3 regions of the Vreelandella sp. DA03-1M genome follow, and region 2 is predicted to be linked to each of the others. Evidence: predicted binding sites of a transcription regulator. Region 2 holds the regulator's gene; each other region holds the start of a gene.
What was found. Region 2 encodes PhoB, which activates phosphate uptake and scavenging genes when phosphate is short. Its sites were predicted from a motif close to TGTCATANNNNTGTCANA; they were not measured.
Positions count from the first base shown of each region.

Region 1 (4,989 bases), 370 kb from region 2:
TGTAAGCGTCATTTTTAAGCGTTTGTTCAAGCCACCCTTTCCCCGGTGATGACTTGACGCTAACCCCTTTTTTGGGCTCATTTTTTTGCCTCATTCTTATTAGTGCTTCGCGCCTACTCACCACAACATAACTTTAATTTACGCCCACTGCCACATAAGCACGGTTCATTGCGGCCGGGTTTTAGTCGGGTAAGCGTGGGGGTGCCATTCACATACCACCAGCGCTGCTGCTCGTGCACGAACCGGGATACCTCTTCCAATACATGCCAGCGTTTCCGCCCATGCCCTCGTTCATAGAAAAATGCCCGAAAATGCACCTGACCACTCTCCGCAAGCGCTGGCTCGGCGCTCACAATCACCAGTCTCTTCCACTTGGTTTCAGGATCAGGCGCAAGCTCTGCGGGCCGTGTGGTGGGGTGCCACGTGGCCAACAGATAGTCGCTTAAGCCCAATGCAAAGGCCGAATAGCGCGAGCGCATTAGCGCTTCAGGCGTCGGCGCGACGCCACCTTGATGGTAACGGCCACAGCAGTTATCCAGCATTAATTCGCTATCACAGGGGCAACTTACATTAGTCGTTCGGGTCATAATAAGGCTCACTAGCTACACTCTACCTAGCCTAACCGATACGCCCTATGCGCGTCGCCCGACGTGTATCAGTTTTGTTTCGATATTCTCCCTGCATTAGGTATATAGTGGTGGGGCAACATATTCAGACGACGGAGTACGAATCACGATTGATCATTCTTTCCAAATTTTTTGGAGGTTCTCCTATGAAGGTATTTAAACCGGAATGGCAGTGCACGTTTAGCGTAAACGAAGGCGCGGAAGAATCAGCAACTTGGAAAGAGAAAATCGCGTGGCGGCTCAGGGGAGTTGCGGATCGACTGGAAGGCGGCGGGCGCACGGTAAAAATCGATTACCGCGTGACGCCAGCCGTTAGCCCACAGGAAGTGGACACTTGCTTAGGCAAGGGCTTCGAAGTAACTCAGCGCCTGTTGACGCAGTTAGCCCAACAGCAGGCGTGCGAAGATGTGATGCGCCATGCAAAAGCTGAGCTGTTTGAACAACATCCTCAGCACTGAAATGGTAACGCCAAACATCCCACCCCTTTAACCGGGTGGGATTTTTATTGGGTGACCATTAACTTCCTTCAGCAGGCCTTTCGAGCGCCTTACCCATTTTGGTTAGAAAATCCTCGCACGCTTCGAGCTGTTCAATATCGATATACTCATCGGGCTGATGCGCCTGGGCAATGCTGCCAGGACCGAGAATAATGGTTTGTAAGCCCTGGCCCTGGAACTGCCCTGCTTCTGTAGCGTAAGCCACCGCATGGTCGCAGCACCCTGCTGGCAAATGGTCTTTGGCTAAGCGAAGCACCTGGTCGTTATCGCGGTCGGCCAAGCCCGGCACTGTCACGTTTAGCGGCTCAGTGGTGATGTCAACGTGCTTACCTTTGGCCTTAAGTTCGCCGGTTAGCTGTTCACAAAACGTTTCAAAGCGCGCGTATATCTCATCGAAGGTGTCGGTCGGCAGGTGGCGAATTTCCCACTCGAACTGACACTCCCGCGCCATAATATTGATGGCCGTTCCGCCTTTGATTTTACCCACATGTAGGCTGGTGTGAGGCACGTTAAAGGCTTCATCAACTCGCCCCTCTTCGACCAACGCCGCCATGGTGTCTTCAATAAAGGTGACGAGCCTTGCCGCCACGTGAATGGCTGAGGTGCCTTGATTCACTTGGCTGCTATGAGCTTCCTGGCCAGTCACCGTAGTGCGCAGGTTGGTAGCGCCTTTCTGCGCGACCACAGGTTGCATACTGGTGGGCTCGCCAACAATCACATGGGCGGTGGTGGAGTAGTGCTCGTAAAAGCGTTTAATCAGGCTGGGCGCACCCACGCAGCCGATCTCTTCATCGTAAGAGAAGCCAAGATAAATGGGCTGCTGCAGAGGCGCTTTCGCCCAATTAGGCACCATCGACAAGACACAGGCGATAAAACCTTTCATATCGCAGGTACCCCGCCCGTAGAGCCGCCCATCATTACCGTCGCGCAGGGTAAAGGGATCGCTCGACCAAGGCTGCCCTGCCACCGGCACCACATCGGTATGCCCAGAAAGCATCACCCCACCTGGCGCGTCTGGGCCGACCCTGGCGATCAAATTGGCCTTGGTGCCGCAGGGGCTCATCACCCGCTCGGCGCTAACGCCAACCTCGGCCAAATAGCCTTCAATATACTCAATCAGCGCCAAATTGGATTCGCTGGAGGTGGTGTCAAAGGCAACCAGTTTTTCGAGTAGAGCGATAGCGTCAGGCATTATGTTCTCTTTCCAAAATAGCTTTTCAGCAACAGCTTTTTAAAAGTAGCTTACCGCTAACCCTAACACCCCTCAGACTCTTCGCCTACTCTGCCCGGCACGCCAGCTGTCATCTTGTATTCACCTTGCCTTCATCAAAACGTCACCGTCACTTTCTACTGTTCAGTGCATCCAAAAATCTTAACAACCGCACTGCATGCCTGACTGAGTTCGGACCCACAAGGAGCTGTTATGTCACGTTTTACACTGCACGCGCTTGCTGTTGGGGTGGCGACTGCCAGCCTAAGTCTATCCGCCCAGGCCGCCACGGAAATTAGCTGGTGGCACGCCATGGGCGGCCAGCTCGGTGAAATCCTTGAAGGCATCACCGAGGATTTTAACCAGTCCCAAGACGAGTACCAGGTCACGCCCAGCTACCGCGGCACCTATGCCGAAACCATGACCGGTGCCATTGCCGCTTTCCGTGCAAACGAACAGCCACATATCCTGCAGGTATTTGAAGTTGGTACCGGCACCATGATGAACGCCAAAGGCGCCATCTATCCGGTATATGAACTAATGGAAGAGCACGGTCGCGCTTTCAATAATGAGGCCTTCCTGCCCGCCGTGGTCGGTTATTACACCGATACCAATGGCAACATGCTCTCTTTCCCGTTCAACTCTTCTACGCCGATTATGTACTACAACCGCGACGTATTTGAGGAAGCGGGCCTCGATCCTGAACAGCCGCCCGAAACGTGGGAAGCGCTGGCAGAAGCCTCTCGTCAAATCGTCGAATCCGGGGCGGCTAGCTGCGGTTTCACGTCGTCTTGGCCTAGCTGGGTAATGCTGGAAAACTTCTCCGCCATGCATAACTCGCCGCTCGGCACATTGGAAAACGGTTTTGGCGGCATGGAAACCGAGCTAAATTTCAACAATGAGCTGGTCGCCCGTCATTGGGATAACCTACACGATTGGCAGGAAGAGAACATTTACCGCTGGGCTGGCCCCGGCACCGGCCCGGATTCCGAGCCGATGTTCTATTCTCAGGACTGTGCGATTTTCTTTGGCTCTTCTGCTTCCCGCGCCGATGTCGCCGCCAACTCAGAATTTGAAGTCGGCTTTGGCATGCAACCCTACTACGACGACGTAGAAGGCGCACCGCAGAACTCGATCATCGGTGGCGCTACGCTTTGGGCACTTCAAGGCCACAGCGATGATGAGTATGCAGCCGTTGCCGCTTTCTTTGAGTACCTCTCTCAGCCTGAAGTACAGGCAGAGTGGCATCAGCAAACAGGCTATTTGCCAATTACCCAAGCCGCTTGGGATTTGAGTGAAGAGCAAGGCTACTACGAAGAGAACCCCGGTGCGGATATTTCTCTGCAGCAAATGACGCTCAACGAGCCGACCGAGAACTCGAAAGGCCTTCGTTTTGGCAACTTCGTACAGATTCGCGACATCATTTCCGAAGAGATGGAAGCCGTGATGACCGGTGGTAAATCGGGTCAGGAAGCCGCAGACGACGCGGTAGAGCGCGGCAATGCGCTGCTGCGTGACTTTGAATCCGCCAACCAGTAAATAAGCACTTACTTCGCCGCCGACCCTCTTGGGTCGGCGGCGAAGTTATTTTGATAGGTTGAAGAGCTGCCCATGCAAACTAAACGCATGACGTTTCCGGGGCGATGGATGCCTTTTGCGCTATTGGCGCCCCAGGTGATTGTGACGCTGATCTTTTTTATCTGGCCGGCGGGCCAGGCGCTGTACCAATCGCTACTGCGTGAAGACGCTTTTGGGCTGCGCTCTACGTTTGTGGGCCTGGAAAACTTTGTCCGTCTATTTCGCGACGGTAGCTACCTCAACTCGATGTCGGTGACCGCCATATTCGCTGTTGGCACCACGCTGGTATCAATGTCGGTGGCGCTACTGCTGGGTAGCACTGTGAACCGGATGATTCGTTCACGCAGCACCTACACCACGCTCCTCGTTTGGCCCTACGCTATTGCGCCTGCGATTGCCGGTGTTTTGTGGTGGTTTATCTTCAACCCTTCCATCGGCATCGTGCCCTATATGCTGGAAATGGTCGGTTACCAGTGGAACCACCGAAACTCGGGGAGCGACGCCATGCTGCTGGTCATTCTTGCCGCAGCCTGGAAGCAGATCTCTTACAACTTTCTGTTCTTTTTGGCGGGTCTACAGTCTATTCCGCAATCGCTCATTGAGGCAGCCTCAATTGATGGCGCCAGCCCTATCAAGCGATTCTGGACGATCATTTTCCCACTGCTTTCGCCCACGACCTTCTTCTTGATGGTGGTTAACGTGGTATACGCCATGTTCGACACCTTCGGCATTATCCACGCCACTACCCAAGGCGGACCGGCTCAGTCGACCAATATCTTGGTGTACAAGGTCTACGCCGATGGCTTTGTAGGCCTCAATTTGGGTTCTTCCGCAGCTCAGTCGGTGATTCTCATGGTGATTGTAGTGGTGCTCACTGTGATTCAGTTCCGCTTTATTGAGCGGCGCGTGAACTATTAACAAACGTACTATTAAATCGGCCTCGTTGGAGTGTTGTCATGGTTGAAAATCGCCCATGGGCCAATTTTTTCGCCCATACCGTGTTAATCATCGGCGTCGCGCTGGTGGTCTTTCCGGTTTATATCGCCCTGGTGGCCTCGACCCAGGCGCCGGGTGAGTT
Region 1 is NZ_CM146798.1:209,935-214,923, reverse strand. It holds gene ACXUPB_RS01025 (tripartite tricarboxylate transporter substrate binding protein) at 1-81, opposite strand, end outside; gene ACXUPB_RS01020 (YchJ family protein) at 114-587, opposite strand; gene ACXUPB_RS01015 (hypothetical protein) at 773-1,084, shown strand; gene argE (acetylornithine deacetylase) at 1,143-2,315, opposite strand; gene ugpB (sn-glycerol-3-phosphate ABC transporter substrate-binding protein UgpB) at 2,547-3,872, shown strand; gene ugpA (sn-glycerol-3-phosphate ABC transporter permease UgpA) at 3,945-4,829, shown strand; gene ugpE (sn-glycerol-3-phosphate ABC transporter permease UgpE) at 4,868-4,989, shown strand, end outside.
Region 1: the regulator PhoB is predicted to act here: its motif matches at 2,423-2,440, upstream of ugpB (sn-glycerol-3-phosphate ABC transporter substrate-binding protein UgpB).

Region 2 (4,989 bases):
CCTCATCGCGCCTGCGCTACGTTATCGAGTAGTAGACTTAGGCTTTGTACGAAAACTGCCTGCGCTCGACAATACGGCGTTAAAAATCGCCTCGAAATGCTCATTTACACCCCGTAAACTCCGCTTTCTCGTTAATTTTTGCCTTGTCTAGTCTTCGCTCGCCGACTTTTCGTACAAAACCTAGACTACTCATGGATGAAAGGAGCGAGAATAGTTCACGATATGCACTCAAAAAGGTAGGTAGGTAGGTAGGTAGGTAGGTAGGTAGGTAGGTAGGTAAAAATAGGGAAATGCAGTAGAAGAAGCCCACAAAAAGCAGGCAGCAAAAAATTAGACCCCGACTGGCGGGGTCCGATATCAGAATAGGCTATAGGTAATAACTAACGTTAGCTCCCACTCCTTGTAGAGGACTCCAACCTTGGAATTAACCCTGACTAACGTTTGATTTCCTAGTGATTCATCCTTGAACCTGAAAAGCATCCTTGCCTTTGTAACATCCTGTCAATTACCTTTTCATCCGTTGAAAAGATGCTCTTTGATATCTAAATGATAATTAACAATTAGCTACCGCTGTTTTCTTCTACAAGCTCATCGTCGTCATACTCAGCGTCATCTGAATGACCGCTTGACTGAGGATCCATGTCGCTGGCTCTATCACCTTCGTCATGGGTTAAATCGTTAGTCATGTCTTTAGTATCATGACCGTCTGAACTATCAGTACCTTGGGGATCCATTGGTTGCTCTTCAGCTGTAATTCCCTGATTTTCATCAATAGCTGAATTTTCATCTGTTTGAGCAAAGGCTAACGGGCTTGCCATCAAACCAAAAGATACACCTAAAATGCCAGCTTTCTTGAGTAAATCCTTGGACATCATATTCCACCTCCGATCGCTGTTTATTACCGCTTGGTTAAGAAAGAAGGGCTTATATACAAGCCAGCATTTCCTGCGGTCGTCTTCCTTATTTTTAACAATGCAGCGGGCATGCCAAAAACAAAAAAAATAAAATTAAATAAATAAAAATCAATGAGTTAACTAAAACCAGTTAAGCTATAGCACTCTGTTAATATCGAAATACCAAGCCTAAAAACTGTATAAAAATGGCACATGAGTAAACTCTTACCAACCTCACATGCCAATATTGCACACCTTTACAGGTATGGTGCGAAAGGTCGCTTACTGAGACCTATACAAGACGTGAAGCGGGAAATGAGCAGCGAAAAAGCGCCCCTTTACCCGGGTGGGATTCAATCTGTAATTGCGCATCGTGGCGTAATAGTACGTGCTTGACGATTGCCAAGCCTAAGCCAGTGCCGCCAGTTGCGGTGCTGCGGCCTTTGTCGACACGGTAAAAACGTTCGGTTAGTCGGGGAATATGGACAGGATCAATCCCTTCACCATTGTCTTCCACATCGATACAGCCGCCACCAGTCGCGCTAGCTTTCCAGCGTAATGTGATGTGGCTACCTGCTGGCGTATAGCGAACGGCATTGAAAGCGAGATTAGAGATGGCGCTACGAATCTCCTGCTCACTACCCAGCAGGCGTGCATCGCTTTCAAGCGCGACAGTAATGGTATGACGCTGATTCGACAGCGCCAGCGCATCATCACAAATGCTTTGTAGCATAGGCCCTAGCGACAACGGTTGGTGATCTTTCCCCCCCTGGTCGATTTCCAACCGGGAGAGCAGCAATAGATCATTGACCAGGTTTTGCATTCGCTGCGTCTGTTCCTGCATCTGGTTGATGCTTTTGCCCAAACGCGGCGGTAACTGGTCAGCAATATCGCTGTAGGTTTCCAGATAGCCGGAAAGGACGGTTAGCGGCGTGCGAAGCTCGTGAGAGACGTTGGCAACAAAGTCGCGCCGCATCTGTTCCAGGCGGTGCAAGCGCGTGATATCCCGGGCCATTACCAGCCGTTCATCGTCACCGTACAGGGTAATTTGATACTGCAGGATTCGACGCTCGTCAATCGGCGATGTCAGCGTTAACGGCTCGCCATACTCCCGCGCATTGAAGTAGCGGATGAAACTTGGCTCGCGCAGTAGGTTGGTAATGTGCTGACCACGATCATGGGCAGTTTGTAGCCCTAGCATGTTCGTTGCAGCGCTGTTCCACCACTCTAGATCACCGTGGCGGTCGAGCATGACCACACTGTCACGCATCGCTTCAGACGACTCTTGAATACGGGCCAAAGTAGCACGCAGCCGACTTTGCGTTATACGCTGGCTTTTCTGATAGCGGTATAAACGATCAAACAATTCACCCCACATACCGTGAGCGGCAGGCGGCTCATCGTGAGGATGTAGGGTTAGCCATAAATAAAGTTCGCGTAGCTGCCGCAAGTGATAAAACAGACATACAGCAAGCCCTGCCGCAAGCCCTAGCCCTGCTGAGCCCAATAACCAGCCTAAGCAAGTACCCAGTGTGGCCAGCCACGCTAGACGCCACAGTTCACGACTCCATAGGCGCACATTTACACCCGTGCAGAGAAACGGTATCCGGTACCCCGAACCGTTTGAATCAGGTTTTGATGCACATCTCCCAGCGCTTTTCGTAAGCGTCGAATATGCACATCGACAGTACGCTCTTCGACATACACATTACCACCCCATACTTGGTCAAGCAGTTGGCTACGTGTGTAAGCGCGCTCTTGATGGGTCATAAAAAACTGCAGAAGACGATACTCGGTCGGGCCCATTTCTAGCGCTTTGCCGTGAGCGCTTACCCGGTGGCTAACCGGATCAAGCAACAGGCCATTAATCTCAATCGGATCTTCAACGCCACGCGGTGTCGCGCGGCGCAGCACTGCTTTTAACCGTGCCACCAATTCGCGGGGCGAAAAGGGCTTGGTGATATAGTCATCGGCACCGGCTTCAAGCCCTTGGATCTTATTATCCTCTTCGCCTTTAGCGGTGAGCATGATAATGGGGATCTCAGCGGTGGCTTCTTCGCGCTTCAAACGCCTAGCCAGCTCAATACCGCTGGTGCCAGGCATCATCCAGTCAAGCAGCAATAAATCAGGTTGGTGGTCAACCACCATGGCGTGAGCATCCTGGGCGTTATCTGCTTCGAGCACACGGTAGTCAGCCATTTCCAGCGCTACCGCGATCATCTCGCGAATCGACGATTCATCATCGACAATCAGAACGGTTTTGGCGGTCATACCAGAGCCTCACGGTGTGCAAAAAAGCCAGTTCAAAGAAAACAGTCCAAAAAAACAGTTCAATGACATGTCAGTGACGATAACACCATGACTTGATGACAGTTACATGACAATGACAGTTACTGACCCACCGCAGGCCACCAACTTAGCGCAATACCAGCAAAAATCAGCAGCCCCGACCAGTGATTATTCAGAAACGCCTGGAAACAGGGATCCCGCTCCTGATAACGAATTAAGTGCTGCTGATGCAGGAAAGTCGCCGCCATTGCAGCGAGCCCTAGCCAAAAGAACCCACCTAACCCGACCCGCCAGCCTACCCAGGCCAGCAACCCCAGGGTGGCTACCTGAAGCAGGCCGATTATCAGGCGGTCCGCGTTGCCAAACAGCACGGCTGTCGATTTAATGCCAATTTTTAAATCATCGTCGCGATCGACCATGGCGTATTGCGTGTCGTACGCCACCGTCCATAGCACGTTTGCACAGAAAAGCAGCCACGCTTCCAACGGCACATGGCCCAGCACGGCGCCAAAGGCCATTGGAATTGCCCATGAGAATGCCGCCCCCAGCACCACCTGGGGAAAATGGGTATAACGCTTCATGAACGGGTAAATAACTGCCAGAAATACCCCGCCCAGCGAGAGCAGCACCGTAAACCAATTCGTCAGTAGCACCAGAATAAACGCTGCGGCCACCAAACCAATAAACAGCAATTGAGCCTCGGTTTCGCTGATTCGACCGGTGGCGAGCGGGCGATGCTTAGTGCGTTTCACATGGCCATCGAAATGGCGATCTGCATAATCGTTCACCACGCAGCCAGCCGCGCGCATGACGTAAACACCGGCCACAAAAATCAGCAGCACATCACGGCCGGGTACCCCTTCAGCGGCAATCCACAGCGCCCAAAGCGTCGGCCACATCAACAGCCAAGTGCCAATGGGTCGATCCAAACGCATCAGCTGTATAAAATCTGCCACGCGAGCCCATCCCTTCGGCCGCAACAGTGAACGATCCATGCTTACCTCACGAAAAATAAGATGCAGGCGCTAGCCTAGCGCGATGGCAGATCAAGGTCATCCGCCATCGCACGCAAAAAATACTCTTGCACCAACAACGACAACCCACCGTGATTACCGCCGTGATAAAACACTGAACGTCGGCCCCAGGTACAGTCACTTTCGATACCGTTCATACGAGCAAATAAGGGGGATTGGGTAGTGGCTTCAAGCGGCCCGCGAAGTAAACCTGGCTGACGAAATCACCAACTGCCTAGCGAGCGCTCACCTAACCCTTCCAAACGCTGGCCCTTTAACTGAGTAAGCGGAGCGACGGAGCGCGCCACCACCCAAGGCGTTTCATCTAAGCACAGCGCGACTTCACGCAGCCATGCGTAGCGCTTGGGAGCAATGCCCAACGCCCGTGCCTCTTCCTCTCGCGGCCAGCCGACGCCCTGGCGTAGCAGCCGCACCCGAAACGGTTTCTCACCACCAGCGGTTATTAAGCGGGCGGTTAACGAGTCGGTAGAAGCAACCCACTGCCACCAGGAAGGGCTCATGGCAGGCCGCGCCGCAGCAACGGGACGCCAGCTCGAAAAGAGAGAAGTTTGCCGAAAAGCTGCAGGCGTCACCAAGTTCTCCAGGGCAATAAACGGATCGACTAGTGTAACATGCAGCACTAACAGGCTTTTGTTTCAGCGACTTTTTTGGTGTCTGCATGCCCACCTCACAACCAGAGCTCTCTTCATCCCACGCTGCGCTGGTCATTATTGGCACGGGAATGGCCGGGATTGGCTTAGCCCGGGCACTACGCCGTCTCGGTGACCAGCGTT
Region 2 is NZ_CM146798.1:4,545,670-4,550,658, forward strand. It holds gene ACXUPB_RS21190 (hypothetical protein) at 561-875, opposite strand; gene phoR (phosphate regulon sensor histidine kinase PhoR) at 1,186-2,472, opposite strand; gene phoB (phosphate regulon transcriptional regulator PhoB) at 2,475-3,164, opposite strand; gene ubiA (4-hydroxybenzoate octaprenyltransferase) at 3,284-4,177, opposite strand; partial or broken gene ACXUPB_RS21210 (chorismate--pyruvate lyase family protein) at 4,213-4,836, opposite strand; gene ACXUPB_RS21215 (NAD(P)/FAD-dependent oxidoreductase) at 4,875-4,989, shown strand, end outside.

Region 3 (4,989 bases), 1.5 Mb from region 2:
TCAACACACTTTTAGTAGAAGGGTTGCCATAGCGCATGCAAAAATCGACTTCGACATCGTCACCATAGAGTGCTTTCAGCCGCGCCGTCATTTTTTCGGTTTGAGCCCGGGTAGTGGTTAGCAGCGGGCTTTCGTTTTTTTCGTTATTCCAAATACTGCGGTACGCCTTACCCGACGAAAAAGGACGCTTAGTCAAAATAATCAACTGCAGCAGTGGCTGCCATTTCCAACCGGCATAGTCGACCACGCGCTTATCGGACAGGAACTCATTCAAGTAGCGACGCATTGACCAGTAGTCGGTGGCATCCGGTGTTCCCAAGTTCGCGAGCACAACACCGACCTTGGCACGAGGCACCGACGGGTGATCACTAGGTGCATGGGCCAACCGACCCTCGCCCGGTTGATCCTTGACGACATTTTCGGTCATTACACTTGCTCCTGGAAAATAACGGTGTCACTGATCACTAATACAATTTATGAATACCAGAGGGCTAAATCCTATCACTTTTCGGCAAAGCGGCGGCATAAAGTTATACTATTGACATCATTTGTATAACTATAGGCCAACTCATGTCTAAGCCTCTGCTTCTAGTACTCGGCGACCAGCTCTCTTTTTCACTAACAACGCTGCAAGAAGCCCCCACCAATGCGGTCGTTGCTCTGTGCGAAGTCGCTGAAGAAGCACGCTATGTGCCTCATCATATTCACAGAATCGGCCTTTTTTTGGCCGCCATGCGTCACTTTGCCCAGGCACTGCGTGATAAGGGTTTCCAAGTCCATTACAGCGCCCTGGATGATGCCGATAATTGCCACTCCCTCATTGAGGAAGCCGAGCGTATAGCCGCACAGTATGGCTGCGACGAGATACGCGTTGCGCGGCCTGGAGAGTGGCGGCTGTGGAAGACGATGCAGCAGCGTGAAAACGCCACGATTCCCTGGCGGCTTCTTGAAGATGAGCGTTTTTTTACGTCGCCCAACGATTTTAGTCAGTGGGCAAGTGGTCGCAAACAGTTAAGACTTGAGTATTTTTACCGTGAACAGCGTAAGCGTACCGGGTTTCTGATGGAGGGCGATGAGCCCGCTGGCGGTAAGTGGAATTTTGACCATGATAATCGCCAGCCCATCAAGTCAGCGCTTGAATTTCCTGAGCTGCCTCAACACCGCCAGGACAAGCTTACTCAAGACGCTCTGGCCGATGCGGAACGCCACTTTAGTGACCATATGGGCACACTGACGAACTTTAACCTTCCGGTGACCCGCAAGCAGGCATTAGTGGATCTTAAGCACTTTATGCAGCATGGATTGGCTCAGTTTGGCCGCTATCAGGATGCCATCAGCGATTCCGCACCCTATTTGTATCACTCGCGACTCTCTGCCGCGATGAACATCGGCCTACTCTCTCCCCATGAGGTTTGCGAAGCCGCAGAACAGTGTTATTACGCAGGTGATGCCCCGATTAATGCAGTTGAAGGCTTTATCCGTCAAATTCTTGGCTGGCGCGAGTATGTACGTGGGCTCTACTGGACACAGATGCCCAGCTACAAAAGCACCAACCCACTCGGCTTTACGCGTGAACTGCCAACCTTTTATTGGGATGCGAATACCGATATGCGCTGCCTGCAGCGCGCTATTCAAATGACCATCGACAATAGCTACGCCCACCATATTCAACGACTCATGGTCACGGGCAACTTTGCCCTCCTTTGTGGCGTCAAACCGGAAGCTCTGTGCGATTGGTACTTAGCGGTCTACGCCGATGCCAGCGAGTGGGTGGAACTGCCTAATACGCTAGGAATGGTGCTCCATGCCGATGGTGGCTTGATGGGCTCTAAGCCCTACTGCGCCTCGGGTAAATATATCGACAAAATGTCGGATCACTGCCAGCACTGCCGCTACTCGCCAAAACAGGTCATCGGCCCCAACGCCTGCCCTTTCAATAGCCTTTACTGGCATTTCCTTGAAGCCAATGCGGAGCGATTAAATAAAAACCCACGCATGAAGCTAATCTACGGCTCCCTGAGGCGCATGACCGATGAGAAGCGTGAAGCTATTCGCCAGCAGGCTGAAAACTTTTTATCACAACTGGAGACATCACCAGGCTACGGGCAATCCTGCCACACGGCAGGCTATGCAATATCCACAACAGAACGCCAATAAGGAATAACAATGAGCCGCTACTCACCACTGAAGGCATCGCTCCCTGTTACGCTGTTTCATGACGGCCACTGCCCTTTTTGTCAGCAAGAAGTGGCATGGCTTAAAAAGCATCGTCACCAGGAACGCATCGCACTGGTAGATATCCAGGCCAGTGACTTTAACGCTCAGGCGTACGGGCAGGAATTTAATGCGATGATGGGCCAACTACATCTACAAGATAGCCAAGGAGAGTGGTATATCGGGATGGATGCCAGCCGTGCCCTCTATGCAGTGTTGGGCTACCGGCGGCTGGTGAAGATTTCATGCTTACCGGGTGTACGCGGCGTGATGAATGCCGGTTACCGTTATTTTGCCCGTCGTCGAATACGAATCGGGCGGTGGTGGGAAAAGCGTAAAGCTAAGAGTTAACGATTTATACGTGAAGCGTTTGGGTTAGCGCGTAAACTTAAAATACTAACGGCATACGCGATGTAAGCGGCTCGCTGTAATGAGCGTCACGACCAATTACTTCATCGTGCGGCACGTGCTGTACTAAGTAAGCGCGGTGAATGCCAGCCCGTTTGAGTTCCATATAGGCATCATCCAGCGAGCGAAATAGCATTGGCTTAGAACGCTGCATCAGCATATGGCGCTCGCCTTCAACATCTTCCAGCTCAACCTGATAAAAACGGCTACCCGAATGGGTAATCACGCGAATTTCAAAGTTGTCGTGGCTGGCGACAAACTGCTTAAGATCCTTCAGTTCCATGGTTCCCTCCTGTTATTTGTCTATGTCATCAAGTATGGCATCAGGGCACAGCATGACTGCACCCTATGACGTTCCTGTTGCCCTGTTGTTGCAGTGTTGTGACATCCATTAAAAGATAGACGCACAATAGTGGGTTATTCAACAACTGATTTCTTAACCACTAATTTTCAACTGCATTCGAGGGCAATAGCGCAAGAGAGTTCCTGACCGAAGCGTCAAGAAGTCGTTATTTTACTGGTATTCAGAAGGGTCGATGGCTTTGCCAAGTGAATTACGGTCAATCCAGTTGCCGCCTTTGGTCTCTTTGTAGCGAAACACGACCTTATCCCCCACCTTAACGGGCAGCTCTCCATCTTCGGTTTGATAGCTATACTTTTCCCCCTCCACGACCAAATGGTAGCGATAAAGGTCTGGCATACCTAACCATTCTTTGAAAGGCCCTTCACGCTCCAGTGCTTCAAGCTCACCGCGACCTTCTAGCTTAGGAAGACGCTGCCGATTACCGCGCCGAAATCCACCTGCCATTTGCTACTCCCGTTTATTTGCATATCATGGGTGGGGCATTATACGAGCTCGCTCCCCATCCTCAAGTGACTCATCACAAAGCTGGCTTTGAAACCGGTCTTCCCAAACCAGCCTGTAAAAACCTAGTCGCCGAATGCTTGACCGTAGCTATCCGGGGCCAAATCCTCGAAGCGGGTATATTTACCGATAAACGCCATGTGAACGGTGCCGATCGGGCCGTTACGCTGCTTACCAATAATTAACTCCGCGATACCTTGGTTATCGGGGTTATCTGGATTATAGACTTCATCGCGATAAACGAAGGCAATGACGTCCGCGTCCTGCTCAATGGCGCCCGACTCACGCAAATCCGACATGACTGGCCGTTTATTCGGACGCTGCTCCAACGAGCGGTTCAACTGGGAAAGTGCCACGACTGGACAATTAAACTCTTTCGCCAAGCCCTTCAACGAGCGCGAGATTTCAGAAATTTCACCGGTACGGTTTTCATTGAAGCCGGGGATCTGCATTAACTGAAGGTAATCGATCATCACCAGTGCAATATTGCCATGCTCACGCACCACCCGACGCAACCGTGAGCGCATCTCATTTGGCGATAAGGCCGCGGTATCATCGATAAACAGCTGTTTGTCTTTGAGCAGATTGACGGCGGAGGTTAAGCGCGGCCAATCCTCATCTTCCAACTGCCCGGTACGTACGCGGGTTTGGTCAATCCTACCCAGCGATGACAGCATCCTCAGCATCAGGGATTCGGCGGGCATCTCCATAGAGAAGACCATGACCGGCTTGTCGCTGGAAATAACCGCATGCTCAACCAGGTTCATCGCGAAGGTGGTTTTACCCATGGAGGGACGACCTGCAATCACCACCATATCCGACGGCTGGAGACCAGTGGTCATCTCATCCAAGTCACGGAAACCGGTGGAAAGCCCGGTCATTTCACCTTTCAGGTTAAACAGCTCATCAATGCGATCAACGGCTTTGGTCAGCAAATCGCTCATACCGATAGGACCGCCGGTTTTAGGACGCTCCTCGGCAATCTGGAACACTAACCGTTCCGCTTCATTGAGCAATTCATCCGCCGGACGCCCTTGAGGGGAAAAAGCGCTATCGGCGATTTGGTTAGCAGCCCGGATCAATTTACGCAGCGTTGCCCGCTCACGCACGATATCGGCGTAGGCGCGAATATTACTGGCAGAGGGCGTGTTACGCGCAAGCTCGGCCAAAAACGCCAGACCACCAACTGTATCCAAATGATCACGCGCTTCCAGCGCTTCGGAAAGCGTTACCACGTCCAATGGCTGACCGGATTCAGCCAGATGAATCATCACGTTGAACACTAAACGGTGCTCATAACGGTAGAAATCATCCGCCACCAAGCGCTCTGAGACGTTATCCCAGGCTTGGTTATCCAGCATTAGCCCGCCTAATACCGACTGCTCCGCCTCCAGAGAGTGCGGCGGCAGTTTTAGCGCTGCCGTTTCTTTATCAGCAGAAGGCTGGTCCTGCATAGCGAGCTCCTTTAAATACTACAGCGTAGCCAATAATGAAGAGGGGTA
Region 3 is NZ_CM146798.1:2,995,690-3,000,678, forward strand. It holds gene hemH (ferrochelatase) at 1-427, opposite strand, end outside; gene ACXUPB_RS14070 (cryptochrome/photolyase family protein) at 571-2,157, shown strand; gene ACXUPB_RS14075 (thiol-disulfide oxidoreductase DCC family protein) at 2,167-2,565, shown strand; gene ACXUPB_RS14080 (DUF6482 family protein) at 2,603-2,905, opposite strand; gene ACXUPB_RS14085 (hypothetical protein) at 3,137-3,430, opposite strand; gene dnaB (replicative DNA helicase) at 3,553-4,941, opposite strand.
Region 3: the regulator PhoB is predicted to act here: its motif matches at 2,992-3,009, upstream of ACXUPB_RS14080 (DUF6482 family protein).